2 regions of the Alicyclobacillus sp. SO9 genome follow, and region 2 is predicted to be linked to the other one. Evidence: riboswitches for the same ligand, from Rfam matches in the RefSeq annotation. Region 2 holds a riboswitch; the other holds the start of a gene.
What was found. A riboswitch is a leader RNA that binds a small molecule or an ion and turns the genes downstream of it on or off. The one in region 2 is predicted to bind magnesium.
Positions count from the first base shown of each region.

Region 1: it holds a riboswitch for magnesium, as region 2 does, so the genes downstream of both, GI364_RS03555 (NRAMP family divalent metal transporter) here and GI364_RS24755 (NRAMP family divalent metal transporter) in region 2, are expected to answer to the same signal.

Region 1 is NZ_CP066339.1:805,134-811,719, forward strand. Features, by position in the region: partial or broken gene GI364_RS03545 (Tn3 family transposase) at 1-2,562, shown strand, start outside; gene GI364_RS03550 (hypothetical protein) at 2,795-2,986, shown strand; gene GI364_RS03555 (NRAMP family divalent metal transporter) at 3,103-4,722, opposite strand; M-box (ykoK) riboswitch at 4,917-5,080, opposite strand; gene ytaF (sporulation membrane protein YtaF) at 5,456-6,073, shown strand; gene GI364_RS03565 (hypothetical protein) at 6,143-6,586, opposite strand, start outside.
Region 2 is NZ_CP066340.1:77,124-83,693, forward strand. Features, by position in the region: gene GI364_RS25045 (DUF4158 domain-containing protein) at 1-1,236, shown strand, start outside; partial or broken gene GI364_RS25050 (Tn3 family transposase) at 1,282-1,835, shown strand; gene GI364_RS25055 (transposase) at 1,837-2,415, shown strand; partial or broken gene GI364_RS24755 (NRAMP family divalent metal transporter) at 2,952-4,570, opposite strand; M-box (ykoK) riboswitch at 4,765-4,929, opposite strand; gene ytaF (sporulation membrane protein YtaF) at 5,305-5,922, shown strand; gene GI364_RS24765 (hypothetical protein) at 6,051-6,440, opposite strand.

The sequences.
Region 1 (6,586 bases), on a different replicon from region 2:
AGCCACGGCCAGGTGTGTAGAAAAGAAAGTTTTATTGCCTGGTGTAACGATACTTGCACGGCTGATTGCCCAGATCCGTGACCGCGTGGCCACCCGGCTCTGGCGCCTCTTGGCCCAGGTTCCAAACTACTCTGAGCGTAATCGACTAGAGCAGTTGTTGACTGCGAAAGTTTCCTCTCGACAAACCGAATTAGACCATCTTCGCCGTCCACCAACAAACCTTACGGCGAAAGGGATGTTGGAAGGGTTAGAACGCTTGGCAGTCGTCCGTTCTTACGGAGGTACGACTTGGGATTTGTCGCACATTCCTGTAGGACGACTGCACACCCTCGCCCGTTTTGCGGCTGCAGCCAGGGCACAGGCGATATCCCGGATGTCTTTGGAACGACAACTGGCCACTTTAGTCGCGTTTGCCAACGTTTTTGCGATTACGGCTCAGGACGATTTGCTGGAGTTGTTTGATCGACTTATGACTGAACTTTTAGCCAAGACCCAGCAAGAGGGGAAGCGGGCCCGGCTCCGAACGATCCGCGATCTGGATGCGGCCGCACGTCAGTTACGGGAAGCCTGTGTAATCCTCCTAAACGATCAGACACCGGATGCCAAGCTTCGGGCAACGATTTTTGCTCGGGTATCTGCTGAGGTACTGACAGACTCCATTCAAACCATCGATGCCCTAACGCGCCGGCCAGAGGAAAATGTGTACTTTACGCAGTTGTTTAGCCATTACAACGGGATTCGTCGGTTTTTACCCCAGATGTTTCGGATGATTCATTTCGAGGCGAATTCATCTGCAAAGCCAGTTTTAGACGCCTGGCGATTCTTACGTGACTATGAGGGGGCGAAGAAGATCCCTTGGACACAGGCACCCGTCACCGGAATGACAACTTCTTGGCAGCAGGTAGTCTATGACGAGAATGATCAGATTCAGCAACGGGCCTATACGTTCTGGGTACTCATTCGCATCCATGAAGCTCTGCGCCACCACGACATCTTCGTTACTCCGAGTGAGCGATACAATGACCCAAGGGCACAACTTCTCCAGGGACAGGCTTGGGAAGCAGTGCGTCCACAAGTTTTACGCACGTTGGATCGAACTATAGATGCTGAGCAGGAAGTCCGAGAACTCGGGGAGAAGTTGAACACCGCGTATCAACAAACCGCCGAACGTTGGCCTGAGAATACAGATGTCCGTATGGAGAACATTCAGGGAAGAGCCGGGTTGTTTTGACCGCTTTGGACAAATTGGAGGAACCTCCTTCTCTGCAAACACTTCGGTCACAAATTCAATCCCTACTACCCCGGATTGACTTGCCGGAATTGTTGCTTGAAGTCAATACCTGGACCGGATTTGCAGATGCTTTTACCCACTTTAGTGAAGGTGGGTCGAGGGTACAGGACCTGACGACTAGCGTTTGTGCGGTGCTGATTGCCGAGGCATGTAACATCGGACTGGAACCGGTCGTCCAATTGGGTGTCCCCGCTTTGACTCGGGATCGATTGACTTGGGTTGAGCAAAACTATTTTCGAGCTGAAACGCTCACACAAGCGAACAATAAACTCGTGGAATATCAAAGCGGCCTGCAGTTGGCGACGACATGGGGTACCGGCGAAGTTGCATCTGCCGATGGGCTTCGATTTGTAACACCGGTTCGGACGATTCACGCGGGTCCCAATCCCAAATACTTTGGTGCCGGGCGTGGCGTGACATATTACAACTTCGCTAGCGACCAGTTTACAGGGTTGAATGGCATCGTCATTCCTGGAACAATTCGGGATTCGCTGTATCTGCTAGATCTATTATTAGGACAACAAACGGTCCTACAGCCCCAAGAAATCATGACGGATACCGCTGGGTACAGTGACATTATCTTTGGACTGTTTGGCCTTTTGGGGTATCAATTTAGTCCGCGCTTAGCTGACATTGGAGAATCAAGATTTTGGCGGCTTGATCCCGCTGCCAACTATGGGCCACTCAATGATTTGGCTCGCCACCGTTTACACCCGGAGCGCATTGTTCAGAACTGGAACGATATGCTACGTGTCGCCGGTTCCTTGAAACTTGGAACTGTCACCGCCTCTCGATTGATTCGAACTCTTCAACGTGACGGCCGACCGACAACTTTAGGGAAAGCGATTGGGGAATACGGGCGGATTTACAAGACAATTTACCTGCTCAATTACTTGAATGATCCCGGATATCGGCGACGGATATTGACGCAGCTCAATCGCGGAGAAAGTCGTCACAGCCTAGCTCGGGCTGTTTGCTATGGCAAGCGTGGAGAGCTTCATCAGCGATACAAGGAAGGCCAGGAGGATCAACTCGGCGCACTCGGATTCGTCGTGAATGCGATTGTTCTTTGGAATACCCGGTATATGAGTGCGGCCTTGCAAAATTTGCGAGTACAAGGTCAAATGATGGACCTTACTGATATAAAACGGCTTTCTCCCGTGGGACACGACCACATTAACATGGTGGGCCGATACTCGTTTACCTTACCAGAAGAAATTGCACATGGTGATTTACGACCGTTAAATCGAGGGAGTGCAGATTCTTTCTGATGGCGTTACATAAACTGGATCGCTTATTCCGGTTTTCTGTTCCATTGCTACACAGACCCCTGGTTTGCACGATAAGTATGTCGGTACGGTGTATACAAAATGGAAATGTTCCGCATGGGAGTAGAGATTCTGGGGTGACGAAAATGAGAATAATACGGATAGTAATGGAGACCATGATGATTCACAATGAGAGGCGTCATTATGAGTTCGTCAGACAAGTGGGTGTTCATGGATGACTCGGACACAACGCTTGATTTTTCTTGGTGTACATTTCGGATGGATAACCCTTTGGATAACTGCGATTGACCTTAGGGGAAAAATCTCAGAACGTACTTTTGACATCCTGCTTGGCGCTTCCGCTGGGGTCGCTGTTTTATCCACCATTTTTATGCTGGTAGTGATGTTCGGAAACCGAAAAAGGTAAGTTGACGATACGCAAACCCTTGCGCCTCATAACATTACAAACGGGCTCACACCCAGCAAGGACCAGGTGTGAGCCCACATCGTATATTGCATTCGGTTGTGCCGCTCACGCACTGGTTAACCTCCAATGGATAGTTGAACAATCTTTACGACAAGCATAATGACTGCTATCACCAGATAACCACGAAGGGTCGCCATGGCGAGCTTTTGTGTCGGAGACCATATTACCTTCGGCAGTTTGCCAAGCGGAGGCATTCGCCAAGTGTGCCGGTCTTCTTCTCCGTACATCGGTTTGACTGGTGAACGCCTCCGATACCATACTAGGCCAGCTGCCACAAGCCCAACGAATAGTACGCCAGCTGAAACAAGGCTTAATACCTGGACGTTGACACTCGGAAAGAACGTTGCAATGGCTAAAATCAACGAAAGTACAACCAACACACCGACAATTACACTACCGATGATATTCAACCACGGACGATTAACCCAAGGTCCTAAAACAGCTTTGTCATTGCACAGAAGTAACAAAAACACGGTCGCGCTTGGGAGCAGAATGCCTGCCAAAGCTTGTACTCCAGTTGTGATAAGCCCAAGCGGAGCATGTGGGATGACGACGATGCCAGCGGAAACCAAAATGATGATGCCGTACACCACGTAAAAGCTCCAGCCTTCCTTGATGTTCCGGTGCAATGAATGTTTTGTACCAAACACATCACCAAACGCATACGAAGTCGATAGGGTAACTGCCGCAGCGCCAATCAAGGATGCATTCAGCAAAATGATTGCAAACAAATCACCGGCCACCACTCCAACATGCAGCGACAATCCAGCAATCACAGTGCCGGCATTCACAAATTGTCCAGCCAGGGTGGTTCCCTGGAATGCAAATGCAGTCGTTACGATGAGTGCAGTTGCTGCAACCACCACAACAACAGAACCAATTACTGTATCGAACCGCTCATAAGACAACCACCGGGGTGTCAGCCTCTTGTCGATCACGTTTGATTGCTGAAAAAACAACTGCCACGGTGCCACTGTCGTCCCCACCATACCAATGATGAGAAGCAGTGCGTCCGAGGTGAACCCACCATGCACTCCCGGTTGCAAAAAACCTGTAACTACTGGGCGAGCAGTTGGATGGGTCATGAGTACAAGAGGTATGACCAGAAAATTGGCGATAACCATCACATACATAAATCGCTCCCAGCGGCGAAAACTACCGGTAGCCGTCATGCCAATGAGTAAAATGGATGCAAGTGCAACTGAAACCCAAGGCTTAACGCCGAAATGGGACATCGCCATTCGGATACCGATAAATTCTGTAACAATGGTGAGGACGTTCAGGATGAACAAGTCACCAACTGAGAAGGCTCCCCAGAACTTCCCGAACCGCTCAAAAATCAACCTGGCATGGCCAACTCCAGTTACTAGACCAAGACGAACCACCATTTCTTGATTCACAATCAGCACCGGTACCAGAAGCAGTAACACCCAGAGAAGGCTTGTGCCAAAGTTTTGCCCTGCTTGAGCGTAGGTCGCCACGCCGCCTGCGTCATTGTCACCAACCATCACGATGAGTCCAGGACCCATGATGGCGAGCAGGGTCAGTATACGGGACCGCCAGCTCTTACGAGTTACATTATCGTCAACACGCACTGTACCAAGTGCGCCTTTGATGTCACCAATATGCTGGCTGTCCAGTATAGCCGTGTCTTGAATTGCCAAATTTGTGCGCATTGTTTTTAACCTCCTTGAGGGTGTGGTAGGAGGGACAGAAGCCCCTATAATTGATGACCAAAGCAAACACATTGAATTGTCGCTGATGACTAGGACCTGAATCTACACCTACCACCTCCTTCAAAGAGCAAATGTAAAATCCCCTGGCAATTGCTCAGGGGATTGGATCTGCACATGCAAAATAAGCAGATGCTCTACATCCCCTAGTTGAGCTTTAGCACTATGCAACGTAGAGTTTTCACTCAGCCACATTAGGTAAAGCCTTAATCCGGCAGTACCTGGTGACCCATTGGCGTCTTTCGACGTTTCCGGGCAGCGGCTTATGTTCACATAGACGCCTCGCCTAACGAGGACCGGTTGTATTCAGTTCATGGTATGTACTTTGGCATACCCTTGTTCTCGGCAAACGCCTGAATGTCCTTGACGTACCGTCGATGATTTTACTGGCACATTGTACCTCATGTACAGTCGAGATATCAACATAAAAATGCTATTTTGGCGGTTCAATATGGACTTCTAAACGGAACCCTTATTGGTCTGCTCGAGAGCAACAACCGATGAAATTCAGCGCCTGTATGTGTATGCATAACTTGCATCGAGGGGTCGTCTGACTTACGCCCGCGTAATCCGAATCAGAATTCGGACCGATTTCCTTCGCTGCGCATAGTATGACAGTGCTGAAATGTAAGGGAATCATTGTGGTCGTGCGTCCATTATGCAAGGAGGCAATTTAATGTTAATGCTTCTTTTGTCAGCATTATTGTTCAGTATATCCTCCAATCTTGACAATGTAGTTGTCGGTACTGCTTATGGAATAAAGAAAATCAGGATAGGAATCATTGCAAACTTTATCATTGCGGTTGTAACAACAACCGGGACCTTTTTATCGATGTCAGCCGGTTCGTATATTGCAAAATTCATGCCACAATCAGTATCAAATGTTTTAGGTGCTGCAATTATTGTGGTTGTGGGTATTTATTTTGTCATACAAAGCCTTATAAAACTAATACATAACACCAATGCAAGAGAACTAGCATTAAAAGATCTTTCTCATATGGTTGAGTACGCAGAACGCTCAGATGTCGATAAATCGGGTCATATTGATGCGAAAGAAGCGTTTATGTTGGCGTTAGGATTAACATTTAACAATTTAGGGACTGGAATCGCTGCAAGTATCACAGGAGTCAATATTTTTCTCACCGTAATCTCAACATTTCTCATAAGTATATTGACAATTATCCTCGGATACTCCATTGGTAAAAATGTGTTAGGAAGGTTCTTCGGTAAATATGCCCCATTAATTGCAGGTGTTTTGTTAATTGTACTTGGCTTTATCGAAATGTTTAATTGATCAGATATCCCGCCCATTCGCAAAAAAGGCTGCCATTCCTGCAGGCTTTCGTTGTGTCATCTCCTGATTTCAAACTATGCTGTTGCGGTTAACCATTGTGATGCTAATTAGACGCAGTCCTTGCGGCGCTAACCAGTTCTGCAACAGTCCCTTTGCTTCGAACGGCGTATAACCATACAGTAGCACGTCTCTCTTCGAGATGCGCCCCCTCAAGAAGGGAGCATGCCTCATTTTTGAATCCTTCCGCAACCGTCGGCATTGGCGAATAACCTCAACATTGTCGTCGGTAATCTTATGCTGCAAATGGGCACATTCCTTAATGATCTGACTGATGCGTTTCTGTGTTTCTATGGTCGCACGCACATAATGCGGTGCCAGTGCTGCCACTACAGCTGTATATGTACCACCATTCTCAATAAAATCAGCATCTGCTATGCCACCCAATCCGAATCGACCGTACCAACCGAGTGCCCGCCTGACTTGGAGCTCCAATTCCACACAAGCATTATGATC
Region 2 (6,570 bases):
GAGCGTAATCGACTAGAGCAGTTGTTGACTGCGAAAGTTTCCTCTCGACAAACCGAATTAGACCATCTTCGCCGTCCACCAACAAACCTTACGGCGAAAGGGATGTTGGAAGGGTTAGAACGCTTGGCAGTCGTCCGTTCTTACGGAGGTACGACTTGGGATTTGTCGCACATTCCTGTAGGACGACTGCACACCCTCGCCCGTTTTGCGGCTGCAGCCAGGGCACAGGCGATATCCCGGATGTCTTTGGAACGACAACTGGCCACTTTAGTCGCGTTTGCCAACGTTTTTGCGATTACGGCTCAGGACGATTTGCTGGAGTTGTTTGATCGACTTATGACTGAACTTTTAGCCAAGACCCAGCAAGAGGGGAAGCGGGCCCGGCTCCGAACGATCCGCGATCTGGATGCGGCCGCACGTCAGTTACGGGAAGCCTGTGTAATCCTCCTAAACGATCAGACACCGGATGCCAAGCTTCGGGCAACGATTTTTGCTCGGGTATCTGCTGAGGTACTGACAGACTCCATTCAAACCATCGATGCCCTAACGCGCCGGCCAGAGGAAAATGTGTACTTTACGCAGTTGTTTAGCCATTACAACGGGATTCGTCGGTTTTTACCCCAGATGTTTCGGATGATTCATTTCGAGGCGAATTCATCTGCAAAGCCAGTTTTAGACGCCTGGCGATTCTTACGTGACTATGAGGGGGCGAAGAAGATCCCTTGGACACAGGCACCCGTCACCGGAATGACAACTTCTTGGCAGCAGGTAGTCTATGACGAGAATGATCAGATTCAGCAACGGGCCTATACGTTCTGGGTACTCATTCGCATCCATGAAGCTCTGCGCCACCACGACATCTTCGTTATCCGAGTGAGCGATACAATGACCAAGGCACAACTTCTCCCAGGGACAGGCTTGGGAAGCAGTGCGTCCACAAGTTTACGCACGTTGGATCGAACTATAGATGCTGGAGCAGGAAGTCCGAGAACTCGGGAGAAGTTGAACACCGCGTATCAACAAACCGCCGAACGTTGCCTGAGAATACAGATGTCCGTATGGAGAACATTCAGGGGAGAGCCGGTTGTTTTGACCGCTTTGGACAAATTGGAGGAACCTCCTTCTCTGCAAACACTTCGGTCACAAATTCAATCCCTACTACCCCGGATTGACTTGCCGGAATTGTTGCTTGAAGTCAATACCTGGACCGGATTTGCAGATGCTTTACCCACTTAGTGAAGGTGGGTCGAGGGTACAGGACCTGACGACTAGCGTTGTGCGGTGCTGATTGCCGAGGCATGTAACATCGGACTGGAACCGGTCGTCCAATTGGGTGTCCCGCTTGACTCGGGATCGATTGACTTGGTTGAGCAAAACTATTTTCGAGCTGAAACGCTCACACAAGCGAACAATAAACTCGTGGAATATCAAAGCGGCCTGCAGTTGGCGACGACATGGGGTACCGGCGAAGTTGCATCTGCCGATGGGCTTCGATTTGTAACACCGGGTTCGGACGATTCACGCGGGTCCCAATCCCAAATACTTTGGTGCCGGCGTGGCGTGACATATTACAACTTCGCTAGCGACCAGTTTACAGGGTTGAATGGCATCGTCATTCCTGGAACAATTCGGATTCGCTGTATCTGCTAGATCTATTATTAGGACAACAAACGGTCCTACAGCCCCAAGAAATCATGACGGATACCGCTGGGTACAGTGACATTATCTTTGGACTGTTTGGCCTTTTGGGGTATCAATTTAGTCCGCGCTTAGCTGACATTGGAGAATCAAGATTTGGCGGCTTGATCCCGTGCCAACTATGGGCCACTCAATGATTTGGCTCGCCACCGTTTACACCCGGAGCGCATTGTTCAGAACTGGAACGATATGCTACGTGTCGCCGGTTCCTTGAAACTTGGAACTGTCACCGCCTCTCGATTGATTCGAACTCTTCAACGTGACGGCCGACCGACAACTTTAGGGAAAGCGATTGGGGAATACGGGCGGATTTACAAGACAATTTACCTGCTCAATTACTTGAATGATCCCGGATATCGGCGACGGATATTGACGCAGCTCAATCGCGGAGAAAGTCGTCACAGCCTAGCTCGGGCTGTTTGCTATGGCAAGCGTGGAGAGCTTCATCAGCGATACAAGGAAGGCCAGGAGGATCAACTCGGCGCACTCGGATTCGTCGTGAATGCGATTGTTCTTTGGAATACCCGGTATATGAGTGCGGCCTTGCAAAATTTGCGAGTACAAGGTCAAATGATGGACCTTACTGATATAAAACGGCTTTCTCCCGTGGGACACGACCACATTAACATGGTGGGCCGATACTCGTTTACCTTACCAGAAGAAATTGCACATGGTGATTTACGACCGTTAAATCGAGGGAGTGCAGATTCTTTCTGATGGCGTTACATAAACTGGATCGCTTATTCCGGTTTTCTGTTCCATTGCTACACAGACCCTGGTTTGCACGATAAGTATGTCGGTACGGTGTATACAAAATGGAAATGTTCCGCATGGGAGTAGAGATTCTGGGTGACGAAAATGAGAATAATACGGATAGTAATGGAGACCATGATGATTCACAATGAGAGGCGTCATTATGAGTTCGTCAGACAAGTGGGTGTTCATGGATGACTCGGACACAACGCTTGATTTTTCTTGGTGTACATTTCGGATGGATAACCCTTTGGATAACTGCGATTGACCTTAGGGGAAAAATCTCAGAACGTACTTTGACATCCTGCTTGGCGCTTCCGCTGGGGTCGCTGTTTTATCCACCATTTTTATGCTGTAGTGATGTTCGGAAACCGAAAAAGGTAAGTTGACGATACGCAAACCCTTGCGCCTCATAACATTACAAACGGGCTCACACCCAGCAAGGACCAGGTGTGAGCCCACATCGTATATTGCATTCGGTTGTGCCGCTCACGCACTGGTTAACCTCCAATGGATAGTTGAACAATCTTTACGACAAGCATAATGACTGCTATCACCAGATAACCACGAAGGGTCGCCATGGCGAGCTTTTGTGTCGGAGACCATATTACCTTCGGCAGTTTGCCAAGCGGAGGCATTCGCCAAGTGTGCCGGTCTTCTTCTCCGTACATCGGTTTGACTGGTGAACGCCTCCGATACCATACTAGGCCAGCTGCCACAAGCCCAACGAATAGTACGCCAGCTGAAACAAGGCTTAATACCTGGACGTTGACACTCGGAAAGAACGTTGCAATGGCTAAAATCAACGAAAGTACAACCAACACACCGACAATTACACTACCGATGATATTCAACCACGGACGATTAACCCAAGGTCCTAAAACAGCTTTGTCATTGCACAGAAGTAACAAAAACACGGTCGCGCTTGGGAGCAGAATGCCTGCCAAAGCTTGTACTCCAGTTGTGATAAGCCCAAGCGGAGCATGTGGGATGACGACGATGCCAGCGGAAACCAAAATGATGATGCCGTACACCACGTAAAAGCTCCAGCCTTCCTTGATGTTCCGGTGCAATGAATGTTTTGTACCAAACACATCACCAAACGCATACGAAGTCGATAGGGTAACTGCCGCAGCGCCAATCAAGGATGCATTCAGCAAAATGATTGCAAACAAATCACCGGCCACCACTCCAACATGCAGCGACAATCCAGCAATCACAGTGCCGGCATTCACAAATTGTCCAGCCAGGGTGGTTCCCTGGAATGCAAATGCAGTCGTTACGATGAGTGCAGTTGCTGCAACCACCACAACAACAGAACCAATTACTGTATCGAACCGCTCATAAGACAACCACCGGGGTGTCAGCCTCTTGTCGATCACGTTTGATTGCTGAAAAAACAACTGCCACGGTGCCACTGTCGTCCCCACCATACCAATGATGAGAAGCAGTGCGTCCGAGGTGAACCCACCATGCACTCCCGTTGCAAAAAACCTGTAACTACTGGGCGAGCAGTTGGATGGGTCATGAGTACAAGAGGTATGACCAGAAAATTGGCGATAACCATCACATACATAAATCGCTCCCAGCGGCGAAAACTACCGGTAGCCGTCATGCCAATGAGTAAAATGGATGCAAGTGCAACTGAAACCCAAGGCTTAACGCCGAAATGGGACATCGCCATTCGGATACCGATAAATTCTGTAACAATGGTGAGGACGTTCAGGATGAACAAGTCACCAACTGAGAAGGCTCCCCAGAACTTCCCGAACCGCTCAAAAATCAACCTGGCATGGCCAACTCCAGTTACTAGACCAAGACGAACCACCATTTCTTGATTCACAATCAGCACCGGTACCAGAAGCAGTAACACCCAGAGAAGGCTTGTGCCAAAGTTTTGCCCTGCTTGAGCGTAGGTCGCCACGCCGCCTGCGTCATTGTCACCAACCATCACGATGAGTCCAGGACCCATGATGGCGAGCAGGGTCAGTATACGGGACCGCCAGCTCTTACGAGTTACATTATCGTCAACACGCACTGTACCAAGTGCGCCTTTGATGTCACCAATATGCTGGCTGTCCAGTATAGCCGTGTCTTGAATTGCCAAATTTGTGCGCATTGTTTTTAACCTCCTTGAGGGTGTGGTAGGAGGGACAGAAGCCCCTATAATTGATGACCAAAGCAAACACATTGAATTGTCGCTGATGACTAGGACCTGAATCTACACCTACCACCTCCTTCAAAGAGCAAATGTAAAATCCCCTGGCAATTGCTCAGGGGATTGGATCTGCACATGCAAAATAAGCAGATGCTCTACATCCCCCTAGTTGAGCTTTAGCACTATGCAACGTAGAGTTTTCACTCAGCCACATTAGGTAAAGCCTTAATCCGGCAGTACCTGGTGACCCATTGGCGTCTTTCGACGTTTCCGGGCAGCGGCTTATGTTCACATAGACGCTTCGCCTAACGAGGACCGGTTGTATTCAGTTCATGGTATGTACTTTGGCATACCCTTGTTCTCGGCAAACGCCTGAATGTCCTTGACGTACCGTCGATGATTTTACTGGCACATTGTACCTCATGTACAGTCGAGATATCAACATAAAAATGCTATTTTGGCGGTTCAATATGGACTTCTAAACGGAACCCTTATTGGTCTGCTCGAGAGCAACAACCGATGAAATTCAGCGCCTGTATGTGTATGCATAACTTGCATCGAGGGGTCGTCTGACTTACGCCCGCGTAATCCGAATCAGAATTCGGACCGATTTCCTTCGCTGCGCATAGTATGACAGTGCTGAAATGTAAGGGAATCATTGTGGTCGTGCGTCCATTATGCAAGGAGGCAATTTAATGTTAATGCTTCTTTTGTCAGCATTATTGTTCAGTATATCCTCCAATCTTGACAATGTAGTTGTCGGTACTGCTTATGGAATAAAGAAAATCAGGATAGGAATCATTGCAAACTTTATCATTGCGGTTGTAACAACAACCGGGACCTTTTTATCGATGTCAGCCGGTTCGTATATTGCAAAATTCATGCCACAATCAGTATCAAATGTTTTAGGTGCTGCAATTATTGTGGTTGTGGGTATTTATTTTGTCATACAAAGCCTTATAAAACTAATACATAACACCAATGCAAGAGAACTAGCATTAAAAGATCTTTCTCATATGGTTGAGTACGCAGAACGCTCAGATGTCGATAAATCGGGTCATATTGATGCGAAAGAAGCGTTTATGTTGGCGTTAGGATTAACATTTAACAATTTAGGGACTGGAATCGCTGCAAGTATCACAGGAGTCAATATTTTTCTCACCGTAATCTCAACATTTCTCATAAGTATATTGACAATTATCCTCGGATACTCCATTGGTAAAAATGTGTTAGGAAGGTTCTTCGGTAAATATGCCCCATTAATTGCAGGTGTTTTGTTAATTGTACTTGGCTTTATCGAAATGTTTAATTGATCAGATATCCCGCCCATTCGCAAAAAAGGCTGCCATTCCTGCAGGCTTTCGTTGTGTCATCTCCTGATTTCAAACTATGCTGTTGCGGTTAACCATTGTGATGCTAATTAGACGCAGTCCTTGCGGCGCTAACCAGTTCTGCAACAGTCCCTTTGCTTCGAACGGCGTATAACCATACAGTAGCACGTCTCTCTTCGAGATGCGCCCCTCAAGAAGGGAGCATGCCTCATTTTTGAATCCTTCCGCAACCGTCGGCATTGGCGAATAACCTCAACATTGTCGTCGGTAATCTTATGCTGCAAATGGGCACATTCCTTAATGATCTGACTGATGCGTTTCTGTGTTTCTATGGTCGCACGCACATAATGCGGTGCCAGTGCTGCCACTACAGCTGTATATGTACCACCATTCTCAATAAAATCAGCATCTGCTATGCCACCCAATCCGAATCGACCGTACCAACCGAGTGCCCGCCTGACTTGGAGCTCCAATTCCACACAAGCATTATGATCTTTCACACATATCACCTCACGATGACATCTTATGGAACGGTGACCTAATGCATCAACAGTGGACTACATTGAACTCATGTGAACAAACAGTGATTGTTGACGATTTACATTAAACAAGGGATTTAAAGAGATTCCG